One region of the Bradyrhizobium sp. 6(2017) genome, then DNA from elsewhere that is predicted to be linked to it. Evidence: predicted binding sites of a transcription regulator. Region 1 holds the regulator's gene; each other region holds the start of a gene.

Region 1 (4,511 bases):
GTAAACGTTCGGGCGCAAGACCGCGCCCGGCGAGGGCTAAGGGATTCTGGCCGCTGGGATTTTGACCCGGATTTGGCTCGCAGCGTCGCTCCAATGACTGGCCGGCGCCATGCGAAAGGAAGAATGCGATGACTGTATTGACCTGGTCCGACGATCGCGTCGAGCAGCTGAAGAAGCTCTGGGAGTCTGGCCTCTCGGCCAGCCAGATCGCCGCGGAACTTGGCAATGTGACGCGAAATGCCGTGATCGGCAAAGTGCATCGGCTCGGCCTCTCCGGCCGCGCCAAGGCCCCCTCCACGGCCGCGCCGCGGCAGCGCAAGGCCCGCCCCGCCCAGCACATGATGCGGGTGGCGCGTCCGGTCTCGCGCGGCAACACCGCGCTGGCGCATGCCTTCGAGGTCGAGATGGAGCCCGATCCGATCTCCTACGACAACGTGGTGCCGATGAGCCAGCGGCTGTCGCTGCTCGAGCTGAACGAAGCCACCTGCCACTGGCCGGTCGGCGATCCATCGAGCCCGGAATTCTTCTTCTGCGGCGGCAAGGCGCTCGGCGGCCTGCCCTATTGCGCACACCACTCGCGCGTCGCCTACCAGCCCGCCGGCGATCGCCGCCGGCCGTCGGCGAAACCGCAGATCAAGTGAGCACTCGGGAAACTGGCGTAGGACTGAAAAAGAAATCCCCGTGAAAGCGGGGATTTTTTTGTGAGAACCGTAGCCCGGATGCATCACCGGCGTCGTCCCGGCGCAGGCCGGGACCCATAACCACGAATGGGTGTTGTTTGAAAGCCGTCTGGCCGCGTGCCGATTGCGCCGGCCGCGGCGTATGGGTCCCGGCTTTCGCCGGGACGACAACGTGTTGCGGTTTATGAATGCCACACGGCCGTTACGGCTGCGGCTCGGCCTTCGCGAAGCGGTCGTCGAGCGCGTAGCCGGCGCCGCGCACGGTGCGGATCGGATCCTGCTCGCGGCCCGGATTGAGCAACTTACGCAGGCGGCCGATATGCACGTCGACGGTGCGCTCGTCGATATAGATGTCGCGGCCCCAGACGCTGTCGAGCAGCTGCTCGCGGCTGAACACCCGGCCGGGATGCTCGAGGAAGAATTCGAGCAGACGATATTCGGTCGGCCCGAGATCGATCGGGCGGCCGGAGCGCGCCACGCGGCGCTTCTCGCGGTCGAGTTCGATATCGCCATAGGTCAGCACGGTGGCAAGCCGCTCCGGGCTCGCACGGCGCAGCAAGCCCTTCACCCGCGCCAGCAGCTCGGGCACCGAGAACGGCTTGACGATGTAATCGTCGGCGCCGGTGGCAAGCCCGCGCACGCGCTCACTCTCCTCGCCGCGCGCGGTCAGCATGATGATCGGAAGCTGCTTGGTCTCGGGCCGCGCCCGCAGGCGGCGGCACAGTTCGATGCCGGACAGGCCCGGCAGCATCCAGTCCAGCACAACGAGGTCGGGGATGCGCTCCTTCAACCTGGTGTCGGCGTCGTCGCCGCGTCCCACCGTTTCGACGTCGTAGCCTTCCGCATCGAGGTTGTAGCGCAACAGTGTCGTCAGCGCTTCCTCGTCTTCGACTACCAGAATGCGTGCGCTCATCGGTCTAAGTTCTTTCTCTGTGGTGATCCGTTGCCCAAACGCAAACCGAAACACTCAACCCCTGAGCATATTCCCCGTGGGAAACGGTTTGTCGCGACGACAATCCGGTTCCGCCGATGCGGATCATGCCCTAGTTGCCCGGCACCGTGGTGGCGAAATTGGTCATATCGCCCTTCGGACGCTTGTCGGTGATCTGCTGGCCCTCGATCATGTAGAACACGGTCTCGGCGATATTGGTGGCGTGGTCGCCGATCCGCTCGATGTTCTTGGCGCAGAACATCAGATGGATGCAGAACGAGATGTTGCGCGGATCCTCCATCATGTAGGTGAGCAGTTCGCGGAACAGCGAGGTGCAGATCGCATCGACCTCCTCGTCGCCCTTCCAGACGTTCATCGCCGCCGGCAGATCGTGCGCGGCATAGGCGTCGAGCACCGACTTGACCTGCGACAGCACGAGGTCGGTCATGTGCTCGAGGCCGCGGATCAGCTTCAGCGGCTGGAAATCGCTCTCCAGCGCCGCGACGCGCTTGCCCATGTTCTTGGCGAGGTCGCCGATCCGCTCGAGGTCAGTCGCGACGCGCATCGCGCTGACGATCTCGCGCAGGTCGATCGCCATCGGCTGGCGGCGAGCGATCGTCAGCACCGCGCGCTCTTCGATGACGCGCTGCAGATTGTCGATCTCGATGTCGGCGGCGACCACGCGCTTGCCCAGCGCGACGTCGCGGCGGATCAGCGCGTCGACCGACTCGGTGATCATGCGCTCGACGAGGCCGCCCATCTCGGCGACCAGGCGGGTCAACTCCTGCAGGTCGCTGTCGAATGCCTTGGCGGTATGTTCAGAAGCCATCGCTTGTCTCCTCAGCCGAACCGGCCGGTGATGTAGTCCTGCGTGCGTCGATCGCTCGGCGAGGTGAAGATCTTGTTGGTGTCGTCGAACTCGATCAGCTCGCCGAGATACATGAAGGCGGTCTTGTCGGAGACGCGCGCCGCCTGCTGCATGTTGTGGGTGACGATCGCGATCGTGTAATCCTCGGAGAGCTCCTGGATCAGCTCCTCGACCTTGGCGGTCGAGATCGGGTCGAGCGCCGAGCACGGCTCGTCGAACAGGATCACCTCGGGACGCACCGCCACGGTGCGCGCGATGCACAGCCGCTGCTGCTGGCCGCCGGAGAGCGACAGGCCGGAAGCGTTCAGCTTGTCCTTGACCTCGTTCCACAGCGCGCCGCCGCGGAGCGCCTTCTCGACCCGGTCGTCCATCTCGGACTTCGAGATCTTCTCGTAGAGGCGGATGCCGAAGGCGATGTTCTCGTAGATCGTCATCGGGAACGGCGTCGGCTTCTGGAACACCATGCCGACCCGCGCACGCAGCAGATTGAGGTCGAGCTTGGGATCGAGAATGTTGGTCTGGTCCAGCATCAGCTGGCCGACCGCGCGCTGACCCGGATAGAGATCGTACATCCGGTTGAAGATGCGCAGCAGGGTCGACTTGCCGCAGCCGGACGGGCCGATGAACGCCGTGACGCGGTTGGTGCCGAGCGTCAGGTTGATGTTCTTCAGCGCGTGGTGCTCGCCGTAATAGAAGTTGAGGTTGCGCACCGTGACTTTCGGCGGCGCTTCCGGCAGCGGCACCTGGGGAACGTGGCTCGCGACAGTCGTGGAGACGGAAAGCTCGGTCATTTTGCGGCCCTTTCGGCACCAAGGATGCGCGCGCCGATGTTCAGCGCGAGCACAGTGAATGTGATGAGCAGCGCACCGCTCCACGCCAGCTCTTTCCAGTAGGCGTAGGGACTCTGCACGAAATTGTTGATGGTCACCGGCAGGTTGGCCATCGTCTTGGTCAAATCCCAGCTGAAGAACTGGTTCGACAGCGCGGTGAACAGCAGCGGCGCGGTTTCGCCGGCAACGCGGGCGGTCGCCAGCAGCACGCCGGTGATCAGACCGGATCGCGCTGCACGATAAGCGATCCGCTTGATCACCAGCGAGCGCGGCAGGCCGAGCGCGGAGGCTGCCTCGCGCAGCGGATTGGGCACCAGCAGCAGCATGTCCTCGGTGGTGCGCAGCACCACCGGGATCACGATCACAGCGAGCGCGAGCGCGCCTGCGATCGCCGAGAAGCCGCGCATCGGCACCACCACCGCGCCATAGATGAACAGGCCGATGATGATCGAGGGCGCGCTGAGCAGGATGTCGTTGATGAAGCGGATCACCGAGGTGAGCTTGTCGTTCTTGCCGTATTCGGCGAGGTAGGTGCCGGCGAACAGGCCGAGCGGCGCACCGATACCGACGCCGATCACGGTCATGATGACCGAGCCGACGATGGCGTTGAGCAGACCGCCTTCGGTCGAGCCGGGCGGCGGCGTGTTCTGGGTGAACAGCTGCACGCTGAGGCCGGCGAGGCCGTTGTAGAGCAGAGTGAACAGGATCAGCGCCAGCCAGGTGACGCCGAACAACGCCGCGCCGACGCAGAGTGCGCGGATGACGATGTCGCTGCGGCGGCGGGATTTGTAGATCGGGTTCATGGCGTTACTTCCCCGCCTTCGTTTCAAGCCGCATCAGCATCAATCGCGCGCCGGCGAGCACGAAGAAGGTCAGCACGAACAGCAGCAAGCCGAGCAGGATCAGGCCGGACTGGTGCAGGCCGTCGCTCTCGGCGAATTCGGAGGCGATCGCGGCCGAGATCGTGGTGCCCGGCGCGAAGATCGACGACGAGATGCGGAACGAGTTGCCGATGATGAAGGTCACCGCCATGGTCTCGCCGAGTGCGCGGCCGAGCGCCAGCATGACGCCGCCGATCACGCCGACCCGGGTGTAGGGGATCACGACGCTGCGGACGACTTCCCAGGTGGTGCAGCCCATGCCGTAGGCGGCCTCCTTCAGGACCGGCGGCACGGTCTTGAACACGTCGACCGAGATCGCGG
Region 2 (4,511 bases), 3.8 Mb from region 1:
TTGGCGGTCGCGCCAATGAGGCTGGCATCGAAGCCGGGATTCTGGCTGGTCGCGCAGCGCGAGTGCCTTTGGCTGTTCCGCGACCGCGTCGCGCTGCTCCTGATCTTCGGCGTGCCGCTGTTCGCCTTCGTGGTGCTCACCACCGTGTTCAGCCAGCCGGTGATCCGCAGTCTCGGCGTCACGATCGTCGACGCCGACAAGTCGGATAGCTCGCGCGCATTGATGCAGCATGTCGCGGCGTCGCCGAGCCTGCGAATCGTCGACGATTCCGGATCGCTGTCGACCGCCGTGCAGGACATCCGGTCCGGCAAGGCGATTTCGGCGATCTTCATCCCGCCGAATTTCGACCGCGACCTGAAGGCCGATCGCCGCCCGCAGGTCGTCGGCTTCTACAACCAGCAATTCCTGACGGCGGCCGGCATCGCGTCCTCCGGGCTGAGCGATGCACTGACCGCCGCGGCGAACGCGGCAGCTCCGGCCAGCCGCGCGGCACCGGCGCCGGCCTCAATGGGCACGCTGAGCGCGGAGACCATCGCACTGGTCAATCCGCAGAAGAACTACGGGCAATTCCTGTTGCGTGCGCTGCTGCCCACCATCATCCATGTGGTGATCACGCTCGCAGCGGGCTATTCGGTCGGCTCCGAATTCCGCCGCCGCAATGCGCGAGAGTGGCTCGCAAGCGCCGGCGGCGATCCGGTCGCAGCACTTGCCGGCAAGCTGGCGCCGCTGTTTGTGATCTTCATCGTGATCATGCTGGCCCAGCCGCTGGTGCTGGAGGGCGTGCTGCAGATTCCCTTCAAGGGCGACGCGTTGCTGATGATCGCCGCCGGCTCGCTCCTCATCATCGCCTATCTGTCGGTCGGCGCGCTGCTGCAACTTCTGGTCGGCGATCTCGCGACCGGGCTGGGACTTGCCGGCCTGATCGCCTCGCCTGCGTTCGGCTACGCCGGCGTCGGCTTTCCCACCATCGGCATGAACACGTTTGCGCAGGTCTGGAGCGCGATCCTGCCGCTGCGCTGGTACATGGCAGTCCTGATGGGACAGGCGGCGCGCGGGTTGCCGGCAACGGAATCCGCTGTTCCCTTCGCCGCGCTCGCCGGCCTCGCGCTGCTGTTTGCCGGCCTCGCATGGCTGCGCATGGCGAGCCTGACGCGCAGGGGCTGGTTCGCGACAGAGAGGCCGGCCGAACCTCCGGTTAGCGAACAGACATCGCCAGGCGTCGGCGGCGCCTTCATCGGAGAGTGGCGACGCGTGCTCGGAACGCGCAGCGCGTTCACCCTCTTGTTCCTGGCCCCGCTGATCTACGGCATCTACTATCCGCAGCCCTATCTGAACCAGATCCTGCGCAAGCTGCCGATCGCGGTGGTCGACAATGATCTCAGCGATCTCTCCCGCCAGATTGTCGAGACGCTCGATGCCAGCGGCACGTTGAGCGTGACGGTGCGCGCCCGCACGCTGGCGGAGGCGCGCACCGCGATCGATCGCGGCGAGGCGTTTGCCGCGGTCCAGATCCCGCCCGATACCGAGCGCGACGTGCTCAAGGGCATCACCGCCCACATTCCGGTCTACGCCGACGCCACCTATCTGTTCGTCTTCAGGTCGACCGCCAGCAGCGTCGCCACCGCGATCGGCACGCTGACATCGGAGCTGGTGTCGCGGGGCGGCCGCTCCGACGGCAGCCTGGTCAAGGCGAAGCTCGCGAGCCTCAGCCCGGCCGATGTTCTGCTGCAACCGATCTTCAACCCGGTCGGCGGCTATGCGAGCTACATCGTGCCGGCGGCATTCATCCTGATCCTGCAGCAGACGCTCCTGATCGGCGCGGCGATGCTGACCGGCACGGCGCTGGCCAGCGGCCGCGGCGCGTTCGCCGGCGTGTTCGGGCGCGGCATCGCCCATCTGACGATCTATTTGCCGGCGCTCGCGCTCTATCTGATCGTGCTGCCGCGCGTCTACGGTTTCTCGACGCTGGGGCATCTGCCGCAGATCTTCGCGCTGGCGACCGTCTTCCTGCTGGCGACGAGTTTTATGGGACAGGCGATCGGCGCCTGGTTCACGCGGCCGGAAAACGCCACCATCCTGCTGCTGGCGACCAGCCTGCCGCAATTCTTCACCGCCGGCTTTGCATGGCCGCGCGAGGCCATCCCCGCTGCGGCCACCGCGCTGGGCCGGCTGTTTCCGGCCGACTCCGCGATCGACGGCCTCGTGCGCATCAACCAGCTCGGCGCCAGCATCTGGGAGGTCTCGCATGACTGGCTCGGACTGTGGTGTTTGGCGCTGGGCTATTTCGCACTCGCCGTGATCTCGGCGCTGGTGTTCAAGAGAGGACCGCAACATGCCCAACGCTAGGCGCATCGCCATCATCGCGGTCCCGCTTGTGCTCGTCGCGGGCGCGCTGATCTATTCCGAGAACCGCGCGACGTCGTCCCCCGCAACCGTCGGTGTCGTGCGCTCGACCGAGGTCAGGGTCGAGCCGGAGGTGAACGGCCAGCTTATGTCGATCGCGGTCGAGAAAGGCGCGCAGGTGCACGCAGGCGACGTTCTCGCCAAGCTCTCCGCGGTCGAGTTGACCGCGCAGGCGGACCAGGCGCGGGCCGCGCTCGCCGCTGCGGTCGCAAGCCGCAACAATGTCTATGCCGGCGTTCGCCGCGAGCAGGTCGATTCCCTTAAGGCGGCCATCTCCAAGGCCAAGTCGCGCCTCGACTATGTCGAGGTCCAGCTCAAGCGGATCAGCACATTGGCGAGCCAGAGTTTTGAAACCCAGCAGGCACTCGACCAGGCCGAGAATGACGTGGCGGCGGCGCGCGCCGGCGTGGCGGCAGCCCAAGCCAATTACGACGCCGCAGTGGCGGGGCCGACCAAGGAGGAGCGCGCCATCGCCGACGCCCAGGTGCAGGCGGCCGCGGCCGCCGTCGCGGTGCTCGAACGCCGGCTCGACAAGATGGTGCTGCGCGCGCCGGCCGACGGCGTGGTCAGTGTCATCGCTGCGGAAGTGGGCGAGAACGTTCGCGCGGGCCAGCCGATCCTGATGGTCGCGGCGGCCGGCAAGCAATGGCTGTCGTTCAACGTGCGCGAGGACCATCTCGACGGCCTTGCGATCGGAAAGACCGTGAACGTGATCCGGAATGCCACCGGCGGCGCGACCAAGGCCGCGATCACCGAATTGCGGCCGCTCGGCACCTTCGCCACCTGGCAGGCCGAGCGCGTGATCGGCGATCATGACCGCAGCACGCTGCGGCTGCGTCTCGATCCCGCCGGCGCCGCGGAAGGCCTCGAGCCCGGCATGACCGTCCGGATCGAGCGATGAAGCGCGCGACGGTCGGCCCCGAACCGCGGTGACGTGCGCGTCGCCGCGATGCATTTCAAAAGCTTTGTCGGCCCACCCCGCCCGACAGTCATCCAGCTGTCAGGAGATTGAGACAAGAAGACAGCAGCGTCGAACGGCTCGGCCCTTGTGGCACTGGACCCGACGCTACACCAAAGATGGAGGCGTGGCCGTGAAGCACATTCGTTCAGGACGGAAAGTACATCTCGCAGCGATGCTGTTCGGTGCGGCGGCTTTGGCGATGCTCCCGCCATCGATCGCGTCAGCGCAAACCACGTCAGTGCCGGCCGGCAACAAGCCCTTCCTGACCCTCGATGGAAAGCCGCCGCTCGTCATCGGGCATCGCGGCGTGCCGGGCCTGGTGCCCGAGGAGACCGATGCATCGTATGAGCTCGCCGCCGACCTCGGAACGGATTCGCTCGAAGAGGACCTGCACCTGACCAGGGATTGCGTGCTGGTGGCACGCCACAACCCGTGGCTCGGCGACAACACCAACATTGCCGAGGTGGCGAAGACCAATCCGGAGGTTGCGGCCCGCAAGCGCACGGCGCCGGGTGTCCTCGTCAAGGGGAAATGGGCGCAAGCTCCCACCGGCGGGCCAGCCGACTACCTCACCGATCTCATCGATCCGGCCGATCCCAAATCGGTGCTGAAAGCACTGATCGTGGATGGCGATGACCACACCAACGACTGGTCGATCACCGACTTCACCATGGCCGAGCTGAAGAACTGGATCGCCGGCACCACCTATGATGCGGCCAACGAGAGGCCGAAGCTGTTCAACGGCAAATTCCCGATCATCAGCTTCCAGGACATCATCGACATCGCCAAGGCCAAGAGCAAGGCAACGGGACGTCCCATCTCGGTCTATCCGGAAACCAAGAATCCGAGCTGGAACAATGCCCAGGCCATCGCCAATGGCTGCGGTGCGCCCGGGAGCCACCCGCTCGAGGATGCCCTGATCAAGATCATCAAGGAGAACGGCCTCAACGCGAAGGACGCTCCGATCGTCGTTCAGAGCTTCGAGGCCGGCAGTCTGAAATACATGCGCGGCCATGGACTGGAAACGCGGCAGGTCCAGCTGATCGACGGCAACGGTGTCGACTTCAAGACCGGCAAGGTCCTGCTGAACAACATCGCCAATTCCCGCCCGTACGACTGGACGGTTGCGGGCGACTCGCGCGGCTTC
Region 3 (4,511 bases), 1.5 Mb from region 1:
CCTTCTTCTGGCCGTCGGAGAGACGGTCGAACGCGGCCTTGTCCTTGGTCGGGGCTTCGAAGAAGGCCTTCGCGATCGCGGCCTTCAGGTCCTCGGGCAGATCGGCGTTGTAGGCATAGGGTCCGTTGATGATCGGCGCCGACTTGTGGATGATGCGGAAATCGTCCTTCTTCATCGCCGAGTCGTCGGCGTTCTTCAGCATGCCCTTGGTCAGCATCTGCGCGAGCGTCGAATCGTCGTCGCTGGTCCACTGGTTGGCAGCCATGTCGACGGTGCCCTGCGCCAGCGCCAGAACGGCGTTCTCGTGGCTGCCGGTGAACACGACCTTGCCGAAATAGGTGTCAGCGTCGGCGATGCCCATCTTGTCTAGCTCGAAGCGCGGCACGTTGTTGCCCGAGGTCGAGTTCGGATCGACCAGGCCGAGGTTCTTGCCCTTCAGGTCGTCGACGCTCTTGTACGGGCTCGAGGCCTTGACGAAGAACACCGAGTAGTAGCCGGTCGAACCGTCGGCGTTGATGTCGTTGGCGAACGCGTCGGTCTTGACGCCGGTCAGGCGGGCGCGCGCGAACGAGGCCGAGCCGTAGCTGGCGATCTGGATGTTGCCGGCGCGCTGACCTTCGATGACGGCGGCGTAGTCATTGGCGATGCGCAGCGTGACTTTCACGCCGAGCTCCTTCGACAGATATGCCACGAACGGTGTCCAGCGCTCGGTGACGCCGGAGGCGTTTTCCGCCGGCACCACCGCGAAGGTGAGCTCCGGATATTTTGCCTTCCAGTCCTGCGCGGATGCGGAACCGGAGAGCGCCAGCGCGGCGACGCCGGCCAGAATGATGCGACGAGTGAACATGACTACCCCTCTTTATTATGGTTGCACCTGTTGGCCGGGCAAAATGCTCGGCCATTCAGATCGGAAAACGCGCGACGCTCAAGCCGCGGCTGCGGTGCCGAGTGCCGGAACGGACGCGCCGTCGGGCGCGGGCATTGGCGCGCCGCCCATGACGTCGTTGGCCTCGAGGTCGTAGAGCTCGCGGGCGATATGATCGGTCAGCGCCGCCGGGGCGCCGTCGAACACCACGCGCCCCGCCGCCATGCCGACCAGGCGATCGCAATAGGTCCGCGCCAGGTCGAGCGAGTGCAGATTGCAGAGCACCGTGATGCCGAAATGCTTGTTGATGCGCAGCAACGCATCCATCACGATCTTGGTGTTGCGCGGATCGAGCGAGGCGATCGGCTCGTCGGCGAGGATGATGTCGGGCTCCTGCACCAGCGCGCGGGCGATCGCGACGCGCTGCTGCTGGCCGCCGGAGAGCTGGTCGGCGCGCTGCGCCGCGAGCTGGGCGATGTCGAACTGATCGAGCGCGGACATCGCGAGCGCCCTGTCCTGCTCCGGCCAGGCTTGCGCCAACGAACGCCAGGACGGGATCTGGGCCAGCCGGCCCATCAGCACGTTGGTCAGCACGTCGAGACGGCCGACAAGGTTGAACTGCTGGAAGATCATCGCCGAGCGCGCCCGCCACTGCCGCAGCGCCTTGCCGCGCAATGCAGTCACGTCGGTTCCTTCGAACAGGATGCGGCCGGAGGTCGGATCGGCGAGACGATTGATCATCCGCAACAGGGTCGACTTGCCGGCACCGGAGCGGCCGATCACACCGACAAAGCTGCCCGGCGCGATCGAGAAGGATGCGTTGTCGACTGCGGCTTTTGTGCCGAACCGGCACGTCAAACCTTCCACCACCAGCATGTAATGCTCCAACCGCGCCGTGTTGGGCCATCGCTATCCCCGGTGTTTAACAGTTATGTGACGTGACGTTGCGGTGCGGCGATCGTCCACACCGCTCTCTTGCCGTCATCGTGACGTCATGATGTTGTCATCAAGCATCCTGATGACGAGCGCGCATCTCCCGGAAGCCAGAGATTTACAAGAATTACGGAGGCCTGATGGCCGGAAAAACACTCTCGGTTGTGCCGACCGTCGACCCGACTGCGTCGGTCCGCGAGAGCAAGCTCGGCAAATATACCGAGGTCGGTGCGCGCACGATCCTGCTTGAAGTCAGCGTGGACGACTATTCCTACGTCGTGAACGACAGCCAGATCACCTACACTTCGATCGGAAAATTCTGCTCGATCGCGGCGATGACCCGGATCAATCCCGGCAACCACCCGATGCATCGCGCGACGCAGGCGCATTTCACCTACCGCGCCAGCGCTTATTTTCCCGGCGAGAGCGACGACACCGACTTCTTCAACTGGCGACGTGCGCATCACGTGCATATCGGCCATGACGTCTGGATCGGTCACGGCGCGATCCTGCTGCCGGGCCGCAACATCGGAACCGGCGCCGTGATTGCCGCCGGCGCGATCGTGACCAAGGATGTACCCGCCTATACCATCGTTGCCGGTAATCCGGCGCGGCCGGTCAAGCGGCGCTTCTCCGAAGCGGTCGCGGATCGTCTCGTTGCGCTGGCGTGGTGGGACTGGGATCACGAGAGGCTTCGCCGTGTCCTGCCCGACTTTCGCAAGCTCGCGGTGGAGGAATTCCTCGACAAGTATGAGGCCGAGGCCGTATCCCAATCACAGGCCAAACAACGGAGTGCCGCATCGTGACGGACATTTTCATCGAGGGCGGACGCACGCTGGTTGACGGCGCATTGGTCGAGACCTCGCTGCGGACCGCGGGCCGCGATATCGGCGCGCTTGACGCCGAACAAGGCCGCGCCGCCCTCCACATCAATGCCGGCGGGTTCCTGGTGCTGCCTGGCATCATCGATCTGCACGGCGATGCGTTCGAGCGGCAGATGATGCCGCGCCCGGACGTCGACTTCCCGACCGACGTCGCGCTTGTCGACAGCGACCGGCAGGCGATCGCCAACGGCATCACCACCGTGTTCCATGGCACGACCTGGTCGTGGGAGCCCGGCCTGCGCAGCGCGGAGAATGCGCGCAAGCTGCTCGATGCGATCGAGGCGCTGCGGCCGCTTCTCGCCGCCGATACGCGCTTCCATCTGCGTCATGAGACCCACAATCTCGACGCCGAGCCCGAGATCATTCAATGGCTCACAGAAGGCCGCATCGACCTGTTCGCCTTCAACGACCACAGCAACGTCAAGCCGAAGAAGCGCAACCAGTCGGCCGAACGCGCCGGGCTTTCGCTCGAGGCCTTCAACGAGCTGATCGACCGGGTCGTCGCGCGCCGTCCAGAGGTGCCGGCCTCGATCGCGCGACTGGCTGCCGCAGCACGCGCGGCTGATGTCCGTATGCTTTCGCATGACGACAACAGCCCGGCGATGCGTCGGGAGTTTCGCGCGCTGGGCGCGGCCATTGCCGAATTCCCCGTCAACGAGGAGACCGCGCGCGATGCCGCTGATGCTGATGACTTCATCGTGTTCGGCGCGCCGAATGTGGTGCGCGGCGGCAGCCACACCGGCTGGACCAAGGCGTCTGACATGATCGCCAAGGGCCTCTGCTCGGTGCTGGCGTCGGACTATTATTATCCGGCGCAGCTGCTCGCAGCGTTCCGCCTCGCCGCCGACGGCATCCTGCCGCTCGCCAGGGCGTGGGACCTGATCTCGTCGGCGCCGGCGCGCGCCGCAGGGCTCGCCGATCGCGGCATACTGGCCGCAGGCCGCCGCGCCGACATCGTCATCGTCGACGACAAGGTGCCGCTGCGGCCGCGCATCGTCGCCGTGATATCAGCCGGACGGCTGGTGCATCTGGCGGATGCGAGCTGCCTCGTTCACACGCTCGCGCCGCGCAAGACGGTTGCGGCGGCATAGTCAGGCTCTATTCTGCTGCCATGGCCCCCACTCCGCGCTACGCGATCTACTATGCGCCGTCCCCCGACAGCGCCCTGCACCGCTTCGGGTCGACGCTGCTCGGCTATGACGCCGTGTCGGACGCCGAGCTGCCGTTTCCCGATGGCGTCGCGCCCGATTGGCGCGAGGTCACGGAGGACCCACGCAAATACGGCTTTCACGCCACGCTGAAGGCGCCGACTGCGCTTGCCGACGGCAGGAGCGAGGCCGAGCTTGTCGACGCCTGCGCCGCCTTTGCCGGCCGCGCGCGGCGCATTCCGGTGATCGAGCCTGTTGTCGATGCCATCAGCGACTTCATCGCCGTGATCCCGGCGAAGCGCTCCGACGAACTCCAGCAGCTCGCCGCCGATTGCGTCACCGAATTCGACGCCTTCCGCGCGTCGCTGACGCCGGACGATCGCGCGCGGCGCAAGCCCGAACGGCTCACGGAGCGGCAGCGCGACTATCTCGACCGCTGGGGCTATCCCTACGTCATGGAGGAATTCCGCTTCCACATGACGTTGACCGGGCGGCTGAGCGACGAGCGGCGCGGCCCGATCGTGGCGCGGCTCCGCGAGCGGTTCGCGGCGATCGAGGTCACGAGACTTGCAGTCGACCGCATCGCGCTGTTCAAGCAGACCGATGCCGCATCCCGCTTCCGCATCATCGGCAGCTGGCCGCTGCGGGCGTAACGGCGGCGCTATTCCTCGACCCGGGTGC

The links. Region 1 encodes PhoB, which activates phosphate uptake and scavenging genes when phosphate is short. Its sites were predicted from a motif close to TGTCATNNANCTGTCAT; they were not measured.
Region 2: the regulator PhoB is predicted to act here: its motif matches at 3,391-3,407, upstream of G6P99_RS34780 (glycerophosphodiester phosphodiesterase family protein).
Region 3: the regulator PhoB is predicted to act here: its motif matches at 1,856-1,872, upstream of phnC (phosphonate ABC transporter ATP-binding protein).

What each region holds. Positions count from the first base shown of each region.
Region 1 is NZ_CP049289.2:1,137,190-1,141,700, reverse strand. Features, by position in the region: gene G6P99_RS05345 (GcrA family cell cycle regulator) at 129-641, shown strand; gene phoB (phosphate regulon transcriptional regulator PhoB) at 883-1,593, opposite strand; gene phoU (phosphate signaling complex protein PhoU) at 1,724-2,440, opposite strand; gene pstB (phosphate ABC transporter ATP-binding protein PstB) at 2,452-3,270, opposite strand; gene pstA (phosphate ABC transporter permease PstA) at 3,267-4,112, opposite strand; gene pstC (phosphate ABC transporter permease subunit PstC) at 4,117-4,511, opposite strand, start outside.
Region 2 is NZ_CP049289.2:7,302,614-7,307,124, forward strand. Features, by position in the region: gene G6P99_RS34765 (HlyD family secretion protein) at 1-19, shown strand, start outside; gene G6P99_RS34770 (ABC transporter permease) at 16-2,346, shown strand; gene G6P99_RS34775 (HlyD family secretion protein) at 2,333-3,304, shown strand; gene G6P99_RS34780 (glycerophosphodiester phosphodiesterase family protein) at 3,495-4,511, shown strand, end outside.
Region 3 is NZ_CP049289.2:2,633,615-2,638,125, reverse strand. Features, by position in the region: gene phnD (phosphonate ABC transporter substrate-binding protein) at 1-847, opposite strand, end outside; gene phnC (phosphonate ABC transporter ATP-binding protein) at 926-1,741, opposite strand; gene G6P99_RS12535 (chloramphenicol acetyltransferase) at 1,939-2,604, shown strand; gene G6P99_RS12530 (alpha-D-ribose 1-methylphosphonate 5-triphosphate diphosphatase) at 2,601-3,773, shown strand; gene G6P99_RS12525 (DUF1045 domain-containing protein) at 3,794-4,483, shown strand; gene hemC (hydroxymethylbilane synthase) at 4,492-4,511, opposite strand, start outside.